DNA from 3 places in the Chelatococcus sp. CO-6 genome. Region 3 is predicted to be linked to each of the others. Evidence: riboswitches for the same ligand, from Rfam matches in the RefSeq annotation. Region 3 holds a riboswitch; each other region holds the start of a gene.

Region 1 (3,267 bases), 1.8 Mb from region 3:
CGGCCGAGGGCGACCTCGGCGGCACCATGCGCCTCGGCGCCTACGAGGCCCAGCTCGCCCCCGGCAGCAAGGTGGCGAACATCTACGGCCGCACCCAGATCTCCGAGCGCCATCGCCACCGCTACGAGGTGAACATGGAGTACCGCCAGCGGCTGGAGGCGAAGGGCCTCGTCTTCTCCGGCGTCTCGCCGGACGGGCTCCTGCCGGAGATCGTCGAGTTCGCCGACCATCCCTGGTTCATCGGCGTCCAGTTCCATCCGGAGCTGAAGTCGCGGCCGTTCGAGCCGCATCCGCTCTTCAAGAGCTTCGTCGCGGCGGCCCTGGAGCAGAGCCGCCTCGTCTGACAATTCACGGCCAGGGCTGGCGGCAGGGAAACGGGGCTGGGGGCGCCGATGGTGTTTGAATCGATCAACAATCTGCCGGATTTTCTGGTCGACTACCTCATCGCGCTCGTCCTCGTCCTCGTCTATATCGGCATCTACACCTTCATCACCGCGCACAACGAATTCGCGCTCATCCGCCGCGACGTCGCGGCGGCCAGCCTGTCGCTCGGGCTCAGCATCGTCGGCTTCGCGCTGCCGCTGTCGAGCGCCGTGGTGCACGCGCGCACCTGGCCGGACCTCGTGGTCTGGGGCCTCGTCGCCATGATCGTGCAGATCAGCGCCTACTGGCTCGTGCGCCTCGCGATGCCAAACCTCTCCCAGCGCATCGCCAACAACGAGATCGCGGCGGCGCTTTTCCTCGGCGCGGCCTCGCTGGCCGCCGGCATCCTCAATGCCGGCGCCATGACGTTCTGAATGACCTTCCGAGGCCGGGCGGACGCAATTCGGCCTTTCTCCTGCGCCATCGAGCGCCTTTCTTCACCTCTTGTCTTCACCTCCTGGGGCGGGAAACATGAGCGCCAACGCAACCGTCAAGGTCGGCAACGTCTCCTTCGGCAATCACCTGCCGCTGGCGATCGTCGCTGGGCCATGCCAGCTGGAGAGCCGGGCCCATGCGCTGGAGATGGCGACGGCGCTGAAGGAGATCTGCTCCCGCCTCGGCCTCGGCCTCGTCTTCAAGACCTCTTTCGACAAGGCCAACCGCACCTCCGCCGGCGCGGCCCGCGGCGTCGGCCTTGAGGCCGCCCTGCCGATCTTCGCCGAGATCCGCGAGAGCCTCGGCCTGCCGGTCCTGACCGACGTGCACGACGCGGCCCAGTGCGCACCCATCGCGGAGGCGGTCGACGTGCTGCAGATCCCGGCCTTCCTGTGCCGGCAGACCGACCTTCTCGTCGCGGCCGCGAAGACGGGCCGGGCGGTCAACATCAAGAAGGGCCAGTTCCTCGCGCCGTGGGACATGGCGAACGTCGCCGCCAAGGTCACGGGCGCCGGCAATCCCGACGTCCTGGTGACCGAGCGCGGCGTCTCCTTCGGCTACAACACGCTCGTCTCCGACATGCGGGCGCTGCCGATCATGGCCGAGACGACGGGCGCGCCCGTCATCTTCGACGCCACCCATTCTGTGCAGCAGCCCGGCGGCAAGGGCACGTCCTCCGGCGGGCAGCGCGAGTTCGTGCCCGTGCTGGCACGCGCCGCCGTGGCCGTCGGCGTCGCCGGCCTCTTCATCGAGAGCCATGAGGACCCGGACCGCGCGCCGTCCGACGGCCCCAACATGGTGCCGCTGAGAGAGATGGAGGGCCTTCTGGCGGAGCTGAAGGCCTTCGATTCCCTGGCAAAGAAGCGTGCTGCCAGCTGAGGTTAGCCTGAAAGACTGATTCGCTTTGTGAAAAGCGCGCCGCTGCCGGACTTCCATAGCCGGACTTGCAGTGGCGCGTTTTTTGTCGTGTATATGACGCGTCGGCCTGGGGTGCCGCACGGCAGTGCGGCTGAGATCATACCCATCGAACCTGTCTGGATCATGCCAGCGTAGGGAGCAGCCGGTGAGTGCAGAAGCATCATCGCGACCGGATAAAGTCATCATCATCGGCGGAGGGGTCATCGGCCTCTCCATCGCTTGGCGACTCGCCACGCAAGGCGTCGACGTCGACCTGTTCGAGGCTGGCCGCTGCGGCACGGGCGCGAGCCATGCCGCCGCCGGCATGCTGGCCGCTTGCGCGGAGGTGGAGCCGGGCGAGGAGCCGCTCCTGCCTCTCAACCGCGAGAGCCAGGCGCTGTGGCCCGACTTTGCCGGAGAACTGGAGGCGGCGAGCGGCCTTGCCGTCGATCTGCGCACCGAAGGCACGCTCGTCTGTGCCTTCTCGGCCGACGACCAGGCGCGGCTGAAGCACCATCTCGCCCTGCAGGAGCGGCTCGGCCTGCCCGTTTCGTGGCTCGATGCCGCCGAGGTGCGGCGCCGCGAGCCGTTCCTCAACCCCGGCGTCGTCGGCGGCCTGTGGAGCCCCGAGGACCATCAGGTCGACAACCGCAAGCTGGCCGCCGCCCTGCATGTGGCCGCCGGGCGGGCCGGTGTGGCGATCCACGAGGACAGCCCGGTCGAATCGGTCGTCGTCGAAGACGGGCGAGCGCGCGGCGTCGTTACCCGCGGCCGGCGGATCGATGCCGACGCCGTCATCCTTGCCGCCGGCGCCTGGTCGCGGCGGATCGAGGGCCTGCCGCGGGCCGCCCTGCCGCCGGTGCGGCCCGTCAAGGGCCAGCTCGTGGCGGTCCAGATGGATCCGGCCGCTCCCGTCCTCAGCCATGTGACCTGGGTGCCGGGCGCCTATCTCGTGCCGCGCCACGACGGGCGCCTCATCATCGGCGCCACGGTGGAGGAGAAGGGGTTCGACACCCGCATGACGGCCGGCGGCCTCCTCGCGCTCCTCGACGCCGCCTGGCGGGCCCTGCCGGTCATCGAGGAACTGCCGATCGCCGAGACCTGGGCCGGCCTCAGGCCCGGCAGCCGCGACGACGCGCCGATCCTCGGGCCGGGTGAGCTTGCGGGCCTCGTCTACGCCACCGGCCACCACCGCAACGGCATCCTGCTCACCCCCATTACGGCCGCCGTCATCGCCGATCATGTCCTCACCGGGCAACTCGCCGATGTGGCGCGCCCCTTCACCCTTGCGCGCTTTCAGGCGCGCGCCGATGCGCCGAGCGAGGTTTCGCCATGACGAAAGCATCCTCCGCCGCGCTGCCGCGCATCCGCGTCAATGGTGCAGATGAGCCGCTGGCGGCCGCAACGATCGCCGAATTTCTTACGCAGCGCGGGATCGACCCGGCCGGCCGCGGCCTTGCGGTCGCGCTCAACGGCGCGGTCGTGCCGCGTGCGCGATGGCAGGACGAGCCG
Region 2 (3,267 bases), 1.0 Mb from region 3:
CCCTGTTTCGTGGTTTGGTTACACCTGCATCCAAGGCGGCAGACAGTCGTGAATCCCCTCCTAGGTATCGGCCTCAAGGTCCTCTCGGCGCTTTCGTTCACCCTGATGTCCGCTGGCATCAAGATCGTCAGCACAGAGTTTCCGACCGGGGAGCTCGTCTTCTTCCGCTCCGCCTTCGCGCTGGTGCCGCTCCTCCTGTGGCTCGGCTGGCGCGGCGAGCTGATCGACGCGGTGCGCACGAAGAACATCCTCGGCCATGCCCGCCGCGGCGTCATCGGCTCCACGGGCATGTTCTGCGGCTTCTTCGCCCTGTCGTTCCTGCCCCTGCCCGATGCCATCTCGATCGGCTACACGGCCCCGCTCATCGTCGTCATCCTCGCGGCACTCGTGCTGAAGGAAACGGTGCGGGTCTACCGCTGGACGGCGGTCGCCGTCGGCTTCGTCGGCGTCCTCATCATGCTCGCCCCACATTTCCAGTCGAGCGTGCTCGTCAACGGCTTCGGCGATGGCGCGGCCATCGGTGCCGTCTTCGCGCTGGTCGGGGCCTGCTGCGCGGCGGGGGCGACGGTGGAGGTGCGCCGGCTCATCAGCACGGAGAAGACCGGCGCGGTCGTCTTCTACTTCTCCATGCTGACGACGCTGCTCGGCCTGTCCACCATCGTGCTCGGCTGGAATGCCCCGACCTTCACCGAGTTCTGCATCCTCGTCGGCATCGGCATCCTCGGCGGCCTCGGGCAGATCCTGCTGACGCAGAGCTACCGCTATGCCGACGCCTCGCTGGTCGCCCCGTTCGAATACACGACGATGATCTGGGCCATCCTCATCGGCTGGTTCGTCTTCGGCGAACTGCCGGTGCCGGCCGTCATCGCCGGCTCGTCCATCGTCATGGGCTCCGGCCTCTTCGTCATCTGGCGCGAGCATCGCCTCGGCCTCGAGCGCCGCCGCGCCAACGCCGCGGCCCCGCCGCGCGCCACCTGAGCCGCGCTTGCATTGCGCGGTGAGCCGCCTTAAAGCCACACTGATCTCCTTGGGGTGCCCATAAGGCCGGGCTGAGAGGCGCAACGCGTCAACCCACCGAACCTGAACCGGGTCGTGCCGGCGGAGGAATGCGAGATGCGAAACGACGGGCCCCCGCCCGGGCGGACGGACAGGACCATGCGATCCGGCGATTTCTCCGCCCACGTCGCCCACGAGATCCTCGTGCGGCTGCGCGAGCGGCAGCCCCGCGTCCACGCCATCACCAACGCGGTGGCAAAGAACTTCACCGCCAACATGCTGCTCGCAGCCGGTGCCGTCCCGTCGATGACCGTCGTCGCCGACGAGGTCGCCGACTTCACGCGCCGCGCCGATGCGCTGCTCGTCAACCTCGGCACCCTCGATACGGAGCGCCGCGCCGCCATCCCGCTCGCCATCGCGGCGGCCGAGGACGCGGCCCTGCCCTGGCTGCTCGACCCGGTCTTCGTCGACGCCTCGCCCCGTCGCCTCGCCATCGCCCAGCAGCTTCTCGCCCGCAAGCCGAAGGTGCTGCGCGCGAACGCCTCCGAGTTCGAGGCCCTGGCGCGCCGGCCCGCGGACCGCAAGGGCGCCATGGATCTTGCCCGCGAGCGCGGCTGCATCGTCGCCCTGACCGGGCCGACGGACATCGTGACCGACGGCCGGCGCTCGATCACCATCGCCAACGGACATCGGCTCATGGCCCGGGTCACGGCCATGGGCTGCGCGGCCACCGCCGTGGTCGCCGCCTGCCTCGCCGTGAGCGACGATGCGCTTCTCGCCACGGCCTCGGGACTCGCCATCATGGGCATCGCCGGCGAGGTCGCCGGCGAGAAGGCCGGCGGGCCCGGCACCTTCCCGCCCCTGCTGCTCGACGCGCTCGACACGCTGGACGACGCAGCCATCGCCGCCCGGCTGAGGTGCGAGCAATGAAGGTCGACCTCAGGCTCTATGCCATCCTCGATCCGGAGCGCACGCGCGGCCGGGACCTGGCCGACCTCGCCCGTGCGGCGGCCGCGGGCGGCGCAACCCTCGTCCAGTACCGCGACAAGCACGCCGGCACGCGCGACCTCGTCGCCCGCACCCGCGCGATCGGGGCGGCCCTCGCGGGCACCGGCGTGCCGCTCCTCGTCAACGACCGGGTCGACGTCGCGCTCGCCGCCGGCGCGGACGGCGTCCATGTCGGCCAGGACGACATGCAGGCCGAGGACGCCCGCCGCCTGCTCGGTCCGCAGGCCATCGTCGGCGTCACGCTGAAGGCGCCGGCACATGTCGCGGAGCTCGCCACCCTGCCGGTCGACTACGGCTGCATCGGCGGGGTCTTCGCCACCAGGAGCAAGGACAATCCCGATCCGCCGGTCGGCCTCGCCGGTCTCGCGCGGCTCGTCGACAGCGCCCGCGGAGCACGGCCCGGCCTGCCCGTCGGCGCGATCGCCGGCATCGATGCGACCAACGCCGCCGCCGTCATCGGCGCGGGCGCCGACGGCATCGCCGTGATCTCGGCCGTCTTCATGGCGGAGGACGTGGAGGCGGCGGCGCGCAACCTGCGCAGCATCGTCGACGGGGCGCTTGCGGCTCGCGGCGCGACCGACGCCGGACGCTGAGGGAAGGAAACACGGAACCATGGCAGCGATCGCTGTGACCATCGCCGGCTCCGATTCGAGCGGCGGCGCCGGCATTCAGGCCGATCTCAAGACCTTCTCGGCGCTCGGGGTCTATGGCGCCAGCGTGATCACGGCGCTGACGGCGCAGAACACGCTCGGCGTGCAGGCGATCCACGACGTGCCCGCCGCCTTCGTGGCGCAGCAGATCGATTCGGTTTTCTCCGACCTTTTCGTGCGCGCGGTGAAGATCGGCATGCTGTCGCAGCCCGACGTCATCGCCGCCGTCGCCGAGGGGCTCGACCGCCACGGCGCGACGCGCATCGTCGTCGATCCCGTCATGGTGGCGACGAGCGGTGACCGGCTGCTGGCGCCGGCCGCCGTCGACAACCTGCGCAGCCTGCTGCTGCCCCGTGCCCTCCTCGTCACGCCCAACCTGCCCGAGGCAGCCGCGCTCGTCGACATGCCGGTGCCGCACGACGAGGCGGCGATGCGGGCCGTGGGCGAGCGCATCCTGGCGCTCGGCCCGAAGGCCGTACTCGTCAAGGGCGGCCACGGCTACGGCGCCGACAGCACCGACCTTCTCGTCACGCCCGATGGTGTGCACCGCTTCTCGGCACCGCGCGTGGCGACCAAGAACACGCACGGCACCGGCTGCACCCTCTCCTCCGCC
Region 3 (3,267 bases):
ACGCCAACCTCCTGCACGCCTCCTCCGAGGGCAAGGTGCTCGAGGACCCGGCGCAGGAGGTGCCGGACTACGTCTATTCGCGCACCATCGATCCCGAGGCCGCGCCCGACACGCCGACCTACATCACCATCGACTTCGAGAAGGGCGACCCGGTCGCCATCGACGGCGTGAAGATGTCGCCGGCGACGCTGCTCGCGAAGCTCAACGAGCTCGGCCGGGCCAACGGCATCGGCCGCCTCGACCTCGTCGAGAACCGCTTCGTCGGCATGAAGAGCCGCGGCATGTACGAGACGCCCGGCGGCACGATCCTCTACGTCGCCCACCGCGGCATCGAGTCGATCACGCTCGACCGCGGCGCCGCGCATCTCAAGGACGAGCTGATGCCGAAATATGCCGAGCTCGTCTACAACGGCTTCTGGTTCTCGCCCGAGCGCGAGATGCTGCAGGCGCTCATCGACAGGAGCCAGGAGCTCGTCTCCGGCCAGGTGCGCCTCAAGCTCTACAAGGGCGGCGTCCACCTCGTCGGCCGCGACAGCCCCTATTCGCTCTACGACCAGGAGCTCGTGACCTTCGAGGAAGGCGCCGTCGCCTACGACCACCGCGACGCCGCCGGCTTCATCAAGCTCAACGCCCTGCGCCTGAGGACGCTGGCCCAGCGCCGGAAGAAGCTGGGGCTCTGAGCCGCCCTTCACGCCCGCGCCTGTCGCGCGGCCGTCCGTCCCACTCGCGTCATGGCCGGGCTTGTCCCGGCCATCCACGCCGTTGACGTTGCTTAACCCTAAAGGCGTGGATGCCCGCGACAAGCGCGGGCATGACGGCGCAGAGGCGAGCCGGGAAAAGCGCCGGCCGAAACGTGTGACCGCTCAACACCTGCGTGACGGCTGAAGCGTTGCGCGAGGAAGATGCCCGTACCGCACCGCACTACGGCCCCTCGTTGACAAACCCCGGCAAAAGCCCAAGAGTCTCGCCCCATGTTCCGAGGGGGGCCCCGCTAGGGGGCTGAGATACCGCCGGCGACGGGCGCGAAACGTCCAGACAACGCGGTGACCCTTAGGACCTGATCCGGGTCATGCCGGCGAAGGGACGGAAACGCGCGATCGACGCCAATCCCAAACGAATCGCTGATGCCCGGGTCTCCTTGTCGAGCGAGGAGGAGATCCACATGACAGTGCATACCAAGCCCGCGACCGCCACTCCGGACGCCGTCACCACCGGCCCCATCGCCGGGTCGCGGAAGATCTATACGAGCCCCGAAGGCCGCTCCGACATCCGTGTGCCCTTCCGCGAGATCGTGCTTGCGCCGACCTCCGGCGAGGAGCCGTTCCGCACCTACGACACCTCCGGCCCCTATACCGACCCCGAGGCGGCGATCGATCTCGCGGCGGGCCTCGCCCCGGTGCGCGGCGACTGGATCGCCAAGCGCGGCTTCGCCAGGGTCGAGGCTCGCGCCGTCAAGCCGGAGGACAACGGCAACGTCTCGGCCGACAAGCTGGTGCCGCACTGCCCCGCCCCGCGCGACGTGCTCGCCGGCAAGGCCGGCGGGCCGGTGACGCAGCTCGAATTCGCGCGCGCCGGCATCATCACCGAGGAGATGGTCTACGTCGCCCACCGCGAGAACCTCGGCCGCGCGGCCATCCTCGCCGGCGCCGAGGAGCGGCGCGCCGACGGCGAGGATTTCGGCGCCGAGATCCCGCCCTTCATCACGCCCGAATTCGTGCGCCAGGAGATCGCGCGCGGGCGCGCCATCATCCCGGCCAACATCAACCACCCGGAGCTCGAGCCGACCATCCTCGGCCGCAACTTCCTGGTGAAGATCAACGCCAACATCGGCAATTCGGCCGTCACCTCCTCGGCGGCGGAAGAGGTGGAGAAGCTCGTCTGGGCCATCCGCTGGGGCGCCGACACGGTGATGGACCTCTCCACCGGCCGCAACATCCACAACATCCGTTCCTGGATCATGCGCAACGCGCCGGTGCCGATCGGCACCGTGCCGATCTACCAGGCGCTGGAGAAGGTGAACGGCGAGCCCGAGAAGCTCGACTGGGAGGTGTTCAAGGACACGCTCATCGAGCAGGCGGAGCAGGGCGTCGACTATTTCACCATTCACGCCGGCGTGCGCCTGCCCTATGTGCCGCTGACGGCCAAGCGCGTCACCGGCATCGTCTCGCGCGGCGGCTCGATCATGGCGCGATGGTGCCTCGCGCACCACAAGGAGAGCTTCCTCTACGAGCGCTTCGACGAGATCTGCGACATCATGCGCAAGTATGACGTCTCCTTCTCGCTCGGCGACGGCCTGCGCCCCGGCTCCATCGCCGATGCCAACGACGCGGCCCAGTTCGCGGAGCTGGAGACGCTCGGCGAGCTCACCAAGATCGCCTGGGACAAGGGCTGCCAGGTGATGATCGAGGGCCCCGGCCACGTGCCGATGCACAAGATCAAGGTGAACATGGACAAGCAGCTCGCCCATTGCGGCGAGGCGCCGTTCTACACCCTCGGCCCGCTGACGACGGACATCGCCCCCGGCTACGACCACATCACCTCGGCCATCGGCGCGGCGATGATCGGCTGGTTCGGCACGGCGATGCTCTGCTACGTCACGCCCAAGGAGCACCTCGGGCTGCCCAACCGCGACGACGTGAAGACCGGCGTCATCACCTACCGCATCGCGGCGCACGCGGCCGACCTCGCCAAGGGCCACCCCTCGGCCAAGCTGCGCGACGACGCCTTGTCGCGGGCGCGCTTCGACTTCCGCTGGGAGGACCAGTTCAACCTCTCGCTCGACCCGGACACGGCGCGCGCCTTCCACGACGAGACCCTGCCGAAGGACGCGCACAAGGTGGCGCATTTCTGCTCCATGTGCGGCCCGAAGTTCTGCTCGATGAAGATCACGCAGGACCTGAGGGCGGAGGCCGAACGCATGGTCGGCCTCGAGCAGAAGGCGCAGGAGTTCAAGGACAAGGGTGCCGAGATCTACGTGCCGGCAAAGTGAAGGCCCTCGTCGGAGCCGTCCCCGGATCAGATCCGGGGACGGCATGCCCCTCCGGACGATGACGTGGAGCGCGCGGCAAGACAGTTTCCATGGGCGGCTGCGCGCTAGATCAACCGGTCGTACTTTGCCAAACTCGCCTCGATCTCTTCCGCAAGATCGGGATGAGAGGACAAGACCTTGTTCGTCAGTCCGGCACCGATGCCGTCGATGGCGGACGCTATCCCGGCAGCATAAACTTTGTATTCCTCCGCGCTGCAGTGCTCCTTCAATAGCACGAG

The links. A riboswitch is a leader RNA that binds a small molecule or an ion and turns the genes downstream of it on or off. The one in region 3 is predicted to bind thiamine pyrophosphate.
Region 1: it holds a riboswitch for thiamine pyrophosphate, as region 3 does, so the genes downstream of both, thiO (glycine oxidase ThiO) here and thiC (phosphomethylpyrimidine synthase ThiC) in region 3, are expected to answer to the same signal.
Region 2: it holds a riboswitch for thiamine pyrophosphate, as region 3 does, so the genes downstream of both, thiM (hydroxyethylthiazole kinase) here and thiC (phosphomethylpyrimidine synthase ThiC) in region 3, are expected to answer to the same signal.

Annotation. Positions count from the first base shown of each region.
Region 1 is NZ_CP012398.1:3,810,317-3,813,583, forward strand. It holds gene AL346_RS17845 (CTP synthase) at 1-344, shown strand, start outside; gene AL346_RS17850 (DUF350 domain-containing protein) at 393-797, shown strand; gene kdsA (3-deoxy-8-phosphooctulonate synthase) at 895-1,737, shown strand; TPP riboswitch at 1,835-1,933, shown strand; gene thiO (glycine oxidase ThiO) at 1,922-3,091, shown strand; gene thiS (sulfur carrier protein ThiS) at 3,088-3,267, shown strand, end outside.
Region 2 is NZ_CP012398.1:253,433-256,699, forward strand. It holds gene AL346_RS01350 (DMT family transporter) at 49-978, shown strand; TPP riboswitch at 1,019-1,125, shown strand; gene thiM (hydroxyethylthiazole kinase) at 1,156-1,926, shown strand; gene thiE (thiamine phosphate synthase) at 1,923-2,597, shown strand; gene thiD (bifunctional hydroxymethylpyrimidine kinase/phosphomethylpyrimidine kinase) at 2,617-3,267, shown strand, end outside.
Region 3 is NZ_CP012398.1:1,255,091-1,258,357, forward strand. It holds gene AL346_RS05890 (argininosuccinate synthase) at 1-680, shown strand, start outside; TPP riboswitch at 970-1,101, shown strand; gene thiC (phosphomethylpyrimidine synthase ThiC) at 1,163-2,989, shown strand; gene AL346_RS05900 (hypothetical protein) at 3,094-3,267, opposite strand, start outside.